DNA from 2 places in the Pseudomonas sp. AC255 genome. Region 1 is predicted to be linked to the other one. Evidence: predicted binding sites of a transcription regulator. Region 1 holds the regulator's gene; the other holds the start of a gene.
The links. Region 1 encodes sigma-54, which starts transcription at its own class of promoters, with help from an activator protein. Its sites were predicted from a motif close to ANTGGCATNNANNTTGCTNT; they were not measured.
Positions count from the first base shown of each region.

Region 2: flhA (flagellar biosynthesis protein FlhA) is a predicted target of sigma-54. The motif match lies at 1,800-1,819, and genes of this name have one in related genera.

Region 1 covers NZ_OZ409841.1:4,314,457-4,319,956, reverse strand. The annotation lists gene ACZZ0K_RS19660 (ZIP family metal transporter) at 1-809, shown strand, start outside; gene ACZZ0K_RS19655 (HPr family phosphocarrier protein) at 844-1,119, opposite strand; gene rapZ (RNase adapter RapZ) at 1,135-1,992, opposite strand; partial or broken gene ptsN (PTS IIA-like nitrogen regulatory protein PtsN) at 1,995-2,458, opposite strand; gene hpf (ribosome hibernation-promoting factor, HPF/YfiA family) at 2,470-2,778, opposite strand; gene ACZZ0K_RS19635 (RNA polymerase factor sigma-54) at 2,852-4,342, opposite strand; gene lptB (LPS export ABC transporter ATP-binding protein) at 4,509-5,234, opposite strand; gene lptA (lipopolysaccharide transport periplasmic protein LptA) at 5,234-5,500, opposite strand, start outside.
Region 2 covers NZ_OZ409841.1:3,557,972-3,563,471, forward strand. The annotation lists gene flhA (flagellar biosynthesis protein FlhA) at 1-1,740, opposite strand, end outside; gene ACZZ0K_RS16215 (DUF6124 family protein) at 2,364-2,723, shown strand; gene ACZZ0K_RS16220 (hypothetical protein) at 3,119-4,495, shown strand; gene ACZZ0K_RS16225 (hypothetical protein) at 4,530-4,742, shown strand; gene ACZZ0K_RS16230 (Ig-like domain-containing protein) at 4,941-5,500, shown strand, end outside.

The DNA of each region.
Region 1 (5,500 bases):
TACTGGTCGCCCACGCTTTGCAATGGCTGAATCTGGAACCGAGGCTGTTACGTGCCTTGCAGGGCGGTGCCATCTGCGCCTTGGGCACGGCGCTTGGCGCGGTGCCGGTGCTGGTGATCCGGCGCATGCCGCAGGCACTCAGCGACACCTTGCTGGGATTTGGTGCCGGGGTGATGCTGGCGGCGACGGCGTTTTCGTTGATCGTGCCGGGCATAGCTGCAGCTGAGAGCCTTGGCCTGACGCCGTGGGCCGCCAGTGGCCTGATCTGCTTCGGCATCCTGCTCGGTGCGTTCGGTCTGTATCTGGTGGATCGGCGCATTTGCGGTGCCTCGCCGGAAATGCTCGTCGGCACGCTGGAGCATCCGGTGATTCCACCGCGAATCTGGCTGTTCGTGTTCGCCATCATCGCGCACAACATTCCGGAAGGCATGGCGGTTGGCGTATCTGCCGGAGGCGGGATGGCGGACGCCGACAGTCTGGCGATGGGCATTGCGTTGCAGGATGTGCCGGAAGGACTGGTGATTGCTCTGGTGCTGGCCGGGGCGGGAATGTCGCGGGTCAGGGCGTTTCTGATCGGCGCGGCGTCGGGGCTGGTCGAACCGATATTTGCGCTGCTGTGTGCGTGGCTCGTGAGTCTGGCTCAGGTGCTGTTGCCGTTGGGGCTGGCACTGGCGGCGGGGGCGATGTTGCTGGTGGTGACCCACGAAGTGATCCCGGAATCGCGCCGTCATGGGCATGACAAGCTGGCCAGTCTGGGCCTTCTGATCGGGTTTTGTCTGATGATGGTGATGGATACGGCGTTGGGGTGAATGGAGGCGAGGAACAGTGTCCCCGCCTCGAGGATTATTCACCTTCGTCGAAATACCTTTCGATCAGATCGACCAATGCGTCCATGGCTTCCTGAGCCTGTTCGCCTTCGGTGCTCAAATGGATCTTGGTGCCTTTACCCGCCGCGAGCATCATCATTGCCATGATGCTCTTGCCGTCGACAGTCGTTTCAGGTGTGCGTCCCACTCGGATCGTGCAGTCTGGATACTGACCCGCCACGCCGACAAATTTGGCCGATGCCCGGGCATGCAGGCCCAGCTTATTGATGATTTCGATTTCACGAGCAGGCATCGCGGTGTAAATCCTTTAGGTGAGGTCGCGGTGGCGAACCTGGACGTTCTTCAGGGTTTTCTGCAGGGCCTGACCCAGTCGTTCGGTCAGGTAGACGGAGCGGTGATGCCCGCCGGTGCAGCCAATGGCAATGGTGACGTAGGCGCGGTTGCTGGCGGCGAAGCGTGGCAGCCACTTGTTCAGGTAGGCGTAGATGTCCTGATACATTTCTTCGACATCCGGCTGCTGCGCCAGGTACTCGGCCACCGGTGCATCAAGGCCCGACTGAGCGCGCAGCTCCGGTTTCCAGTACGGATTGGGCAGGCAGCGCACGTCGAACACCAGGTCGGCGTCGACCGGCATGCCGCGCTTGAAGCCGAACGACTCGACCAGAAACGCCGTACCGGGCTCCGGTTGATTCAACAGGCGCAACTTGATGGTGTCGCGCAGTTGATACAGATTCAGACTGGTGGTGTTGATCTTCAGGTCGGCCAGATCGGCGATCGGACCGAGCAGGGCGGTTTCGTCGTGAATCGCCTCGGCCAGTGAGCGATTGGCGTTGCTCAGCGGGTGACGACGACGGGTCTCGGAAAAACGCTTGAGCAGGGTTTCTTCATCGGCGTCCAGGTACAGCACATCGCACTTGATATGCTTGGCACGCACGTCTTCGAGCAACTCAGGGAAACGTGACAGATGGCTGGGCAGGTTGCGCGCATCGATCGACACGGCGACCAGCGGCTGCGCCAGTTCCGTGTGAATCAGCGCCCGCTCGGCCAGTTCCGGCAGCAAACCGGCCGGCAGATTGTCGATGCAGTAGTAGCCGTTGTCCTCAAGGACATTCAGGGCGGTACTTTTACCCGAGCCCGAACGGCCACTGACAATGATCAAACGCATGATTAGTGCCCGTTCTGCTCGTCCAGTACGACCTGGTACAAGGCTTCATTGCTCGGAGCGCTGCGTAGCTTGTCGCGCACTTCCTTGCGGTCGAGCATGCTGGCGATCTGGCGCAACAACTCCAGATGCGCGTCGGTTGCGGCTTCCGGGACCAGCAATACGAACAACAGGTCCACCGGAGCGCCGTCGATGGCGTCGAAATCGATCGGGGCTTCGAGGTGCAGCAGGGCGCTCACTGGCCCCGCGCAGCCCTTGAGGCGGCAGTGGGGAATGGCGATGCCGTTGCCAAAACCGGTGGAGCCGAGTTTTTCACGGGCGATCAGCGCCTCGAAGACATCCTGCATCGCCAGATCCGGCACTTCGCGGTGGATCAGGTTGGCAATCTGTTCGAGGGCTTTTTCTTGCTGCCGCCCGGCGCGTTCACTTGGGAACGGCCGGGGGTCAGGATGGTTTCAAGTCGGATCATGGATAGGGGTGTTAACGACCGGTCGCGCCCTGGAGGAGGCTCTGGGTCTTTTCCTTATGCTTTTTGAGTTGGCGATCCAGCTTGTCGGTAAGTGAGTCGATCGCAGCGTACATGTCGGTATCTTCTGCGTTTGCGACCACTTCACTGCCGGGAATATGCAAGGTGGCTTCGATCTTCTGTTTCAGCTTTTCGACGCACATCGTGACCTGCACGTTGGTGATCTTGTCGAAATGTCGCTCCAGTCGCTGGAGTTTTTCCTCGATGTAGGAACGCAGAGGTTGGGTCACTTCCAGTTGGTGTCCACTGATGTTGACTTGCATACAGCTTCTCCTTCGTTGCCAGTGCATAAAGCGGCAGGCCGAAAAGCCTGCCACTGGAACGCTGTAACGTGGCTTACATCAACCGCTTGCGTTCGCTCGAAGGCGCGATTCCGAGGGATTCGCGGTACTTGGCGACGGTGCGGCGAGCCACCTGAATGCCTTGTGCCTCCAGTAAACCAGCGATCTTGCTGTCACTCAACGGCTTTTTCTGATTTTCCGCAGCGACCAGTTTCTTGATGATCGCGCGGATCGCCGTGGACGAGCATTCGCCGCCTTCGGAGGTGCTGACGTGGCTGGAGAAAAAGTATTTCAGCTCATAAATACCGCGCGGGGTATGCATGAATTTTTGTGTGGTCACCCGGGAAATCGTCGATTCGTGCATGCCGACCGCTTCGGCGATGTCATGCAATACCAACGGCTTCATTGCTTCGTCGCCGTACTCGAGGAAGCCGCGCTGATGTTCGACGATCTGCGTGGCCACTTTCATCAGGGTTTCGTTGCGGCTCTGCAGGCTCTTGATGAACCAGCGGGCCTCCTGCAACTGGTTGCGCATGAAAGTGTTGTCGGCGCTGGTGTCGGCACGCTTCACAAAACCGGCGTACTGGGCGTTGACGCGCAGGCGAGGCACCGATTCCTGGTTCAGCTCGACCAGCCAGCGCTCGTTGTCCTTGCGCACGATCACGTCGGGAATGACGTATTCGGCTTCGGTCGACTCGATCTGTGAACCGGGACGCGGATTGAGGCTTTGCACCAGTTCGATGACCTGGCGCAGCTCGTCTTCCTTGAGCTTCATGCGCCGCATCAACTGGCTGTAATCGCGGCTGCCGAGCAGGTCGATGTAATCGGCGACCAGACGCTTGGCCTCGGTCAGCCACGGCGTCTTCGCGGGCAGCTGGCGCAGTTGCAGCAGCAGGCATTCGCTGAGGTTGCGGGCGCCGATACCGGCGGGCTCGAATTGCTGGATGCGATGCAGGACGGCTTCGATTTCGTCGAGCTCGATGTCTAGTTCCGGGTCGAACGCTTCAAGAATCTCTTCGAGTGTTTCGTCCAGATAGCCCTGATTGTTGATGCAGTCGATCAGAGTCACGGCGATCAGGCGATCGGTGTCGGACATCGGTGCCAGGTTCAGTTGCCAGAGCAGATGGCTTTGCAGGCTCTCTCCGGCGGACGTGCGGGTGGTGAAATCCCACTCATCGTCATCGCTGCTCGGCAGGCTGCTGGCGCTGGTCTGGTAGACGTCTTCCCAGGCGGTATCCACTGGCAGTTCGTTGGGGATGCGCTCGTTCCAATCGCCATCCTCGAGGTTATCCACCGTCGGGGCGGTTTCCTGGTAGGAGGGTTCCTGGATCTCGGCGGGCTTCTGTTCGGCGTTGTCGGCCAGCGGATCGGCGTTGTCGAAGTCGTCGCCTTCTTCCTGGCGCTCGAGCATCGGATTGGATTCCAGAGCCTCCTGGATCTCCTGTTGCAGGTCCAGGGTCGACAATTGGAGCAGGCGGATGGCCTGTTGCAGCTGCGGTGTCATCGTCAGCTGCTGGCCCATTCTCAAGACTAGCGATGGTTTCATGGCAGGGGCTTAACACCTTATTCGCCGGCGCTTTGCGCCATCCACTACAGGGCGCCGAAGCGCCAAACTTAAGCAAATTATATGCCTGAAACTGAAGTGTTTGCCTAGAGCGCTGTAACAATTAAAGCGGATAAATGCGCCTTGAATCGATACAGCGCTGTCGCGCTTACAGGCGGAACTCGTGACCCAGATAAACTTCCTTGACCAGATCGTTGGCCAGGATGGTCTCGGCATCGCCTTCAGCGATCAGTTGACCGTCGTTGACGATGTAAGCGGTTTCGCAGATATCCAGCGTCTCACGCACGTTGTGGTCGGTGATCAGCACGCCGATGCCCTTGGCCTTGAGGTGATGGATGATCTGCTTGATGTCGCCGACCGAGATCGGGTCGACACCGGCGAACGGTTCGTCGAGCAGGATGAACTTGGGTGCAGTGGCCAGGGCGCGAGCGATTTCCACCCGGCGACGCTCACCGCCGGACAGGCTCATGCCGAGGTTGTCGCGGATGTGGCTGATGTGGAATTCCTGCAGCAGGCTTTCCAGCTCCTTGCGACGACCGGCCTTGTCCAGCTCCGGGCGGGTCTCGAGGATCGCCATGATGTTGTCGGCGACCGACAGTTTACGGAAGATCGACGCTTCTTGCGGCAGATAGCCGATACCGGCCTTGGCGCGGCCGTGCATCGGCTGGTGGCTGACGTCCAGATCATCGATCAGCACACGGCCCTGATCTGCCTGCACCAGGCCAACGATCATGTAGAAGCACGTAGTCTTGCCGGCGCCGTTCGGACCGAGCAAGCCGACGATCTGCCCGCTGTCGATCGACAGGCTGACGTCACGCACGACCTGGCGGCTTTTATAGGCCTTGGCCAGGTGCTGAGCTTTCAGAGTTGCCATTACTGGGATTTCTCTTCGGTTTTCTTCTTCGGCTGGATCACCATGTCGATGCGCGGACGCGATTCGGTGACCTTGCTGCCCGTGGCGCGACCGGCGCTGGCCAGCTTCTTCACGGTGTCGTAGACGATTTTTTCGCCCTGGGTGACGTTGTTATCCTTGTCGATAACCTTGGCCTTGTCGATCAGCACCACCCGGTTCTGCTGGGCGTGGTATTGAATCGTCACGCCGTAGCCCTTGACCGGGTTGGCGTCGCCCTGGGTCTGCAA
Region 2 (5,500 bases), 760 kb from region 1:
GGTATCTTGACTCTTCGCGGCGTTGTTCGCGATCGCTTCGGCGATGCTGCGGATGTCGCGCACCGGCACGTGCTCGGCGAGCAGCGCTTGCAGGACCTTGAGCAACTGCGACAGCGAAACCACGCCCGGCACCAGCTCTTCCGCCAGTTTCGGCGAGCTCTTGGCCAGCAATTGCATGAGTTGCTGCACTTCCTCGTGGCCAATCAGCTCACTGGAGTGCTTGTACAGAATCTGGTTCAAGTGCGTGGCGACCACGGTGCTGGCGTCGACCACGGTGTAGCCGAGTGATTGCGCCTGGGCGCGCTGGCTGATTTCGATCCACACCGCCTCCAGGCCGAAAGCCGGATCTTTGGCGTTGATCCCGTTGAGCGAGCCATACACCTGGCCGGGGTTGATCGCCAGTTCGCGGTCCGGGTAGATCTCGGCCTCAGCGAGAATCACGCCCATCAGCGTCAAGCGATACGCGCTCGGCGCCAGATCAAGGTTGTCGCGGATGTGCACGGTCGGCATCAGGAAGCCCAGATCCTGCGAGAGCTTCTTGCGCACACCCTTGATCCGCGCGAGCAATTGCCCACCCTGATTGCGGTCTACCAGCGGAATCAGGCGATAGCCAACTTCCAGGCCGATCATGTCGATCGGCGTGACGTCGTCCCAGCCCAGCTCTTTGGTTTCCATGGCGCGGGCCGGCGACGGCAGCAGTTCCTGCTGACGCTTGACCTCTTCCAGCGCCACGACCTTGGCAACGTTCTGCTTTTTCCAGAACAGGTACGCGCCGCCCGCAGCCAGCGCGGCCATGCTCAGGAAGGAGAAGTGCGGCATGCCCGGCACCAGACCCATCACCGCCATCAAACCAGCGGCCACGGCCAGCGCTTTCGGCGAGGCGAACATCTGGCGGTTGATCTGCTTGCCCATGTCTTCCGAGCCGGAAGCACGGGTCACCATGATCGCCGCTGCTGTAGATAACAACAGTGATGGCAATTGCGCCACTAAACCGTCACCGATGGTCAGCAAGGCGTAAACCTTGCCCGCATCGCCGAAGCTCATGCCGTGCTGGAAGATACCCACGGCCATGCCGCCGATGAGGTTGATGAACAGAATCAGCAGGCCGGCGATGGCGTCACCACGGACGAACTTGCTGGCACCGTCCATCGAACCGTAGAACTCCGCCTCCTGGGCGACTTCCTGACGGCGCGACTTGGCCTGGTTCTGGTCGATCAGGCCGGCGTTGAGGTCGGCGTCGATCGCCATTTGTTTGCCGGGCATCGCATCGAGGGTGAAGCGCGCGCTCACCTCGGAAATCCGCCCGGCACCCTTGGTCACCACGACGAAGTTGATGATCATGAGGATCGCGAAGACCACGATACCGACCACGTAGTTACCGCCGATCACCACCTCACCGAACGCCTGAATCACCTTACCGGCAGCGGCGTGGCCGTCCTGACCGTGGAGCATGACCACTCGCGTCGAGGCCACGTTCAACGCCAGTCGCAGCAGCGTCGCCACCAGCAGAATCGTCGGGAACACGGCGAAATCCAGCGGCCGCAGCGCATACACGCAGACCAGCAGGACGACGATGGACAGGGCAATGTTGAAGGTAAAGAAGACGTCGAGCAGGAACGGCGGTACGGGCAACATCATCATCGCCAGCATGACCAGCAGCAACAACGGCACGCCCAGATTGCCTCGACTGAGGTCGGCAACGTTGGTGCGTGCTGTATTGAATAACTGAGTGCGATCCACCGGTTTTCCCCGTTCCTTTAAAGCAAACTTTTGACGCCCCGAACGGGCGCAGGGCGGCTATTGCAAGAAGCTTTCCAACTTTTGCCGGGGAATGAAATAGAGAGGGTTTACTTGGGATTTATCGGCTGATTGGGCTGGCCCCTTCGCGAGCAGGCTCGCTCCCACCGCTTGAAATGCATTCCCAATCGGACATTTGGAATACGGCCCCTGTGGGAGCGAGACTGCTCGCGAAGAGGCCATCATATCCGGCACAAGTTTTTGGGTTTAAACGAAGCTGTTTAAAAGACACCTGCAGACACGGTCTCAAGGCTACAAATCCTTGCGCCATTGCCTACAGGCAAGCCAGAATCCGCCGGCTTGTGCGCTTTGGGGTCGAGTTCTATCGTGGTCCGGTCGCTGACGAATCAGCGATCGGGTTTAGCGACTCGAACTCAAGTCAAAGGTGCATCAGCGTTCCAGGCTTCGTTGCGGATCTGTATGTTCGCGATTTCGTCATGGTGGCTGTATGCGGGAGACCTTCGGGTCTGCCGGGTGCCTTTGACCGGTTCGCTAACCCGCGTACAGCCGCCACCCTCCCTGTTTAGCGACAGGTTGTAGCGGCTCCACTTCAAAGGAGCTTCACCATGATCAAACCAACACCCAACCCGCCCGAATCCGACCCCACCTCCCCCTACGAATCCCTCGATTCAAAAAAACTCCACCAAGCCGCCGACCGCGCCCTCGACCACTACCTCTGCCCACCCGGCTCGACCCCACCGCCCTTCAGTCCCCGCGCCATGTACGCCGTCACCGCCGACACGAAAAACGAAGACCTGCTGGCCAACGCCTGCGAAACCCTCGCCTCGGCCAAAACCATCGCCCAGGAATTCGCCGGACTGGTGAAACCATCCCAGCGCCGAACGCTGATGGGGATTGCGCAGTTGATCATGCTCGGGGAATTGGCAGTGAATCGGGTGCTGGATAATCTGGAGTTGCCGCAGTAACACCCTCCCGATGATCCCTGTGGGAGCGAGCCTGCTCGCGAAGGCTGTCCCACAGGCGCTATCTCCCTCCAAAAAGCTGCCGCTCCGAATTAACCGAAACGGTGGCTTCTTCTTTCAAGCAATGACCACCTATCGAAAAACCGCCAATACCTGTCAGGTTTGACAGGTGCGTGACCTGCGATAAAGCGCTTTGATGACCCTGCCTTTTCCCACTGCGCAGGAGCGCTACTCATGCCCAACTCACCCCCTTCAGACTACTCCGTCCTCGCCCTGAGCCCACCAATCGTCAACGGTCGGTCCAACCCCGCGCTTTTCTGCACCATCAGGCGCGGCAACAATAATCCAGGCACTTGCACACCACTGCAAACGCTCTACAACTACAAGAGGGCATCAATATGAATATTATTGGATCACGCTCGCTCAACAACAATATGACTTTCGGAGACGGTCAGCCAATACTGACGGCCCTGGATGACACCTACGAACCTCTCTTGGTCGAGTGGAAATACCCAAGCAGTGAAATATGGGTAACAGCGAGTAGCTGGAGAGATTTCCGCCCTCGTGAGCCGTTGTATGTACGTCACGGCGAACAGCAACTCACACTCAACCCCATTAATATAACTGGCGGCACAGGAGCGTTCGTTGCCTTACGCAATGACGGAGAGCTGGTGGGCTGGGGCATCCCTGAGGTAGGCGGCAGTATTCCGCCAGAAATTATTGGTTTAAAAGATAATTATAAAGTTTACAGTTCGTCCCACGCCTTTGCCGCTCTTTCTCCAACTGGCAAGGTCGTTGCCTGGGGCAAGGAAGCCTTCGGTGGAAACATGGGCAATGTCGATCCATCGGGGTTTCGGCAACTCGTCGGCAATTGGCCAGGTTTCGCCGGCTTGAAATCTTCCGGCAGCGTTGTCGCGTGGGGCGATGAAGTGGGAGTGGTTCCCCCTGAAATTGCTGGGCTGACCGATATTGTGAGAATTTTCTCATCTGGATATGCATACGCCGCGCAACGGGCTGGCGGAAAAATCTTAACCTGGGGCGACTCCGCCCGAGGGGGAGATATCCCCCCTGAACTGGGCGAATTAACTGACATCCAGTCATTGACGGGCAACCTCGGAGCGTTCGCCGGCCTTCGCACTAATGGCCAAATCATTGCTTGGGGAGCGGCTCACTTCGGAGGAGCGTTGCCTGCCGATATTGCTGCGATGACCGACATTGTCGAGTTAACCACCTCAAATTATTATTCGTTCACCGCAAGACGCAAGACGGGTCAACTTGTAGCTTGGGGGAATAGTGGGTGGGGTGGAAAGCTGGGATTAGTTGGCAATCTAACTGATATTGAGGAAGTCACCCCATATCGGTATGGATATGTTGCGCGCCGCGCTGGCGGCAGCGTTGTAACTTGGGGGTCCGTCGAACTGCCCGCTGAAATCGGGAAACTGAACGATATCGTGCAGGTTTGCGCTAGTAGCCAAGCTTTTGCGGCGATACGTAAAGACGGCACAGTCGTAGCCTGGGGACGTCCAGAAGTGGGCGGTGACTTGACAGAAGTTGCTGATAAACTTAAACAGGTCATAGCAATTTATGGCAATGATGGTGCTTTTGCGGCACTTACAGCGGATGGTGGAGTAGTCACATGGGGACGGCCAAGGGATGGAGGTGACAGCAGTGCGGTGCAAGATCGTTTACATAAAGAGGTGACGTACCTGGCGGCATCAACATCAAGTGCGTCGACAATGGGCGCCGGCATGACCAAGACAAACAATAAGCCCTGACAAGTTCACGTTCTGAGTTGCGGCGCCTCGAAAGATGCGCCGCATTTTTTCGCCGATCGTGCCACTTATCATCTACTCAGTTGGAAATCCCTTCCGATGTACGCCGTCGCTGACGACACCAAACCAAGACCTGCTGGCCAACGCCTGTGAAACCCTCGCCTCGGGCAAAACCATCGCCCAGGAATTCGCCGGACTGGTCAAACCATCCCAGCGCCGGACGCTGCCGGGGATTGCGCACACTCGTTGATTGATCGGGTGTCCTTTCAGGCCCCTTCGCGAGCAGGCTCGCTGCCATAGTTTGACCGCATTCCAAGCGTGGCTGCGGGCCGGTTGGCGACGACAACCACTCGTCGGATACCACTGCGCACCTGTCAACTTTGACAGGTGCGCAACCCGGGCAACGGGCGTTAACTCACTCCGTCACTTTCCCGTCGGAGTCGATGCCATGTCCAGCCCCAACAACCCCCTGCTACTCGCAAAACTCGTCATTCCTGGCGGCAGCAAGGAGCCGGTGTCGACGGACCCCGACGTATGGGGCATTAACATCGCCGCCGCGCTGGGCAACTTTCCGCTCAATGGCCTGCGGTGCCACGCCGGCCCGTGGGGGAACATGGCGACTGGCGACGGGTTGACCATCTTTTGGGGCGCCGGGCAGAACGTCTGGGTTGAAACCGTCGACAAAAACGAGGTCGGCACGCAACTGAGCATGTTCGTGCCCACCCGACACATGGTCGATGGCCAGTTCGCGGTGTCCTATGTGGTCAAGCCCCTGGGCGGCACGGATCAACCGTCCGAGGTCATGCAGGTGTTGGTCAAGCTCACTCGTCCGGGCGGGCACGATGACAACGGCGACGACGGGCATTCCAAACTGATCATGATCATTCCTCAGGACATTCTTGACGGCATCCACGCAGGCAACGTCAAGGATGGCGTGAAGATCAGCATTGGCAAGGCTGAGGGCACGCCGCCCTATCCCTTCGCCGCGGCCGGCGATGTCTGTCGCGT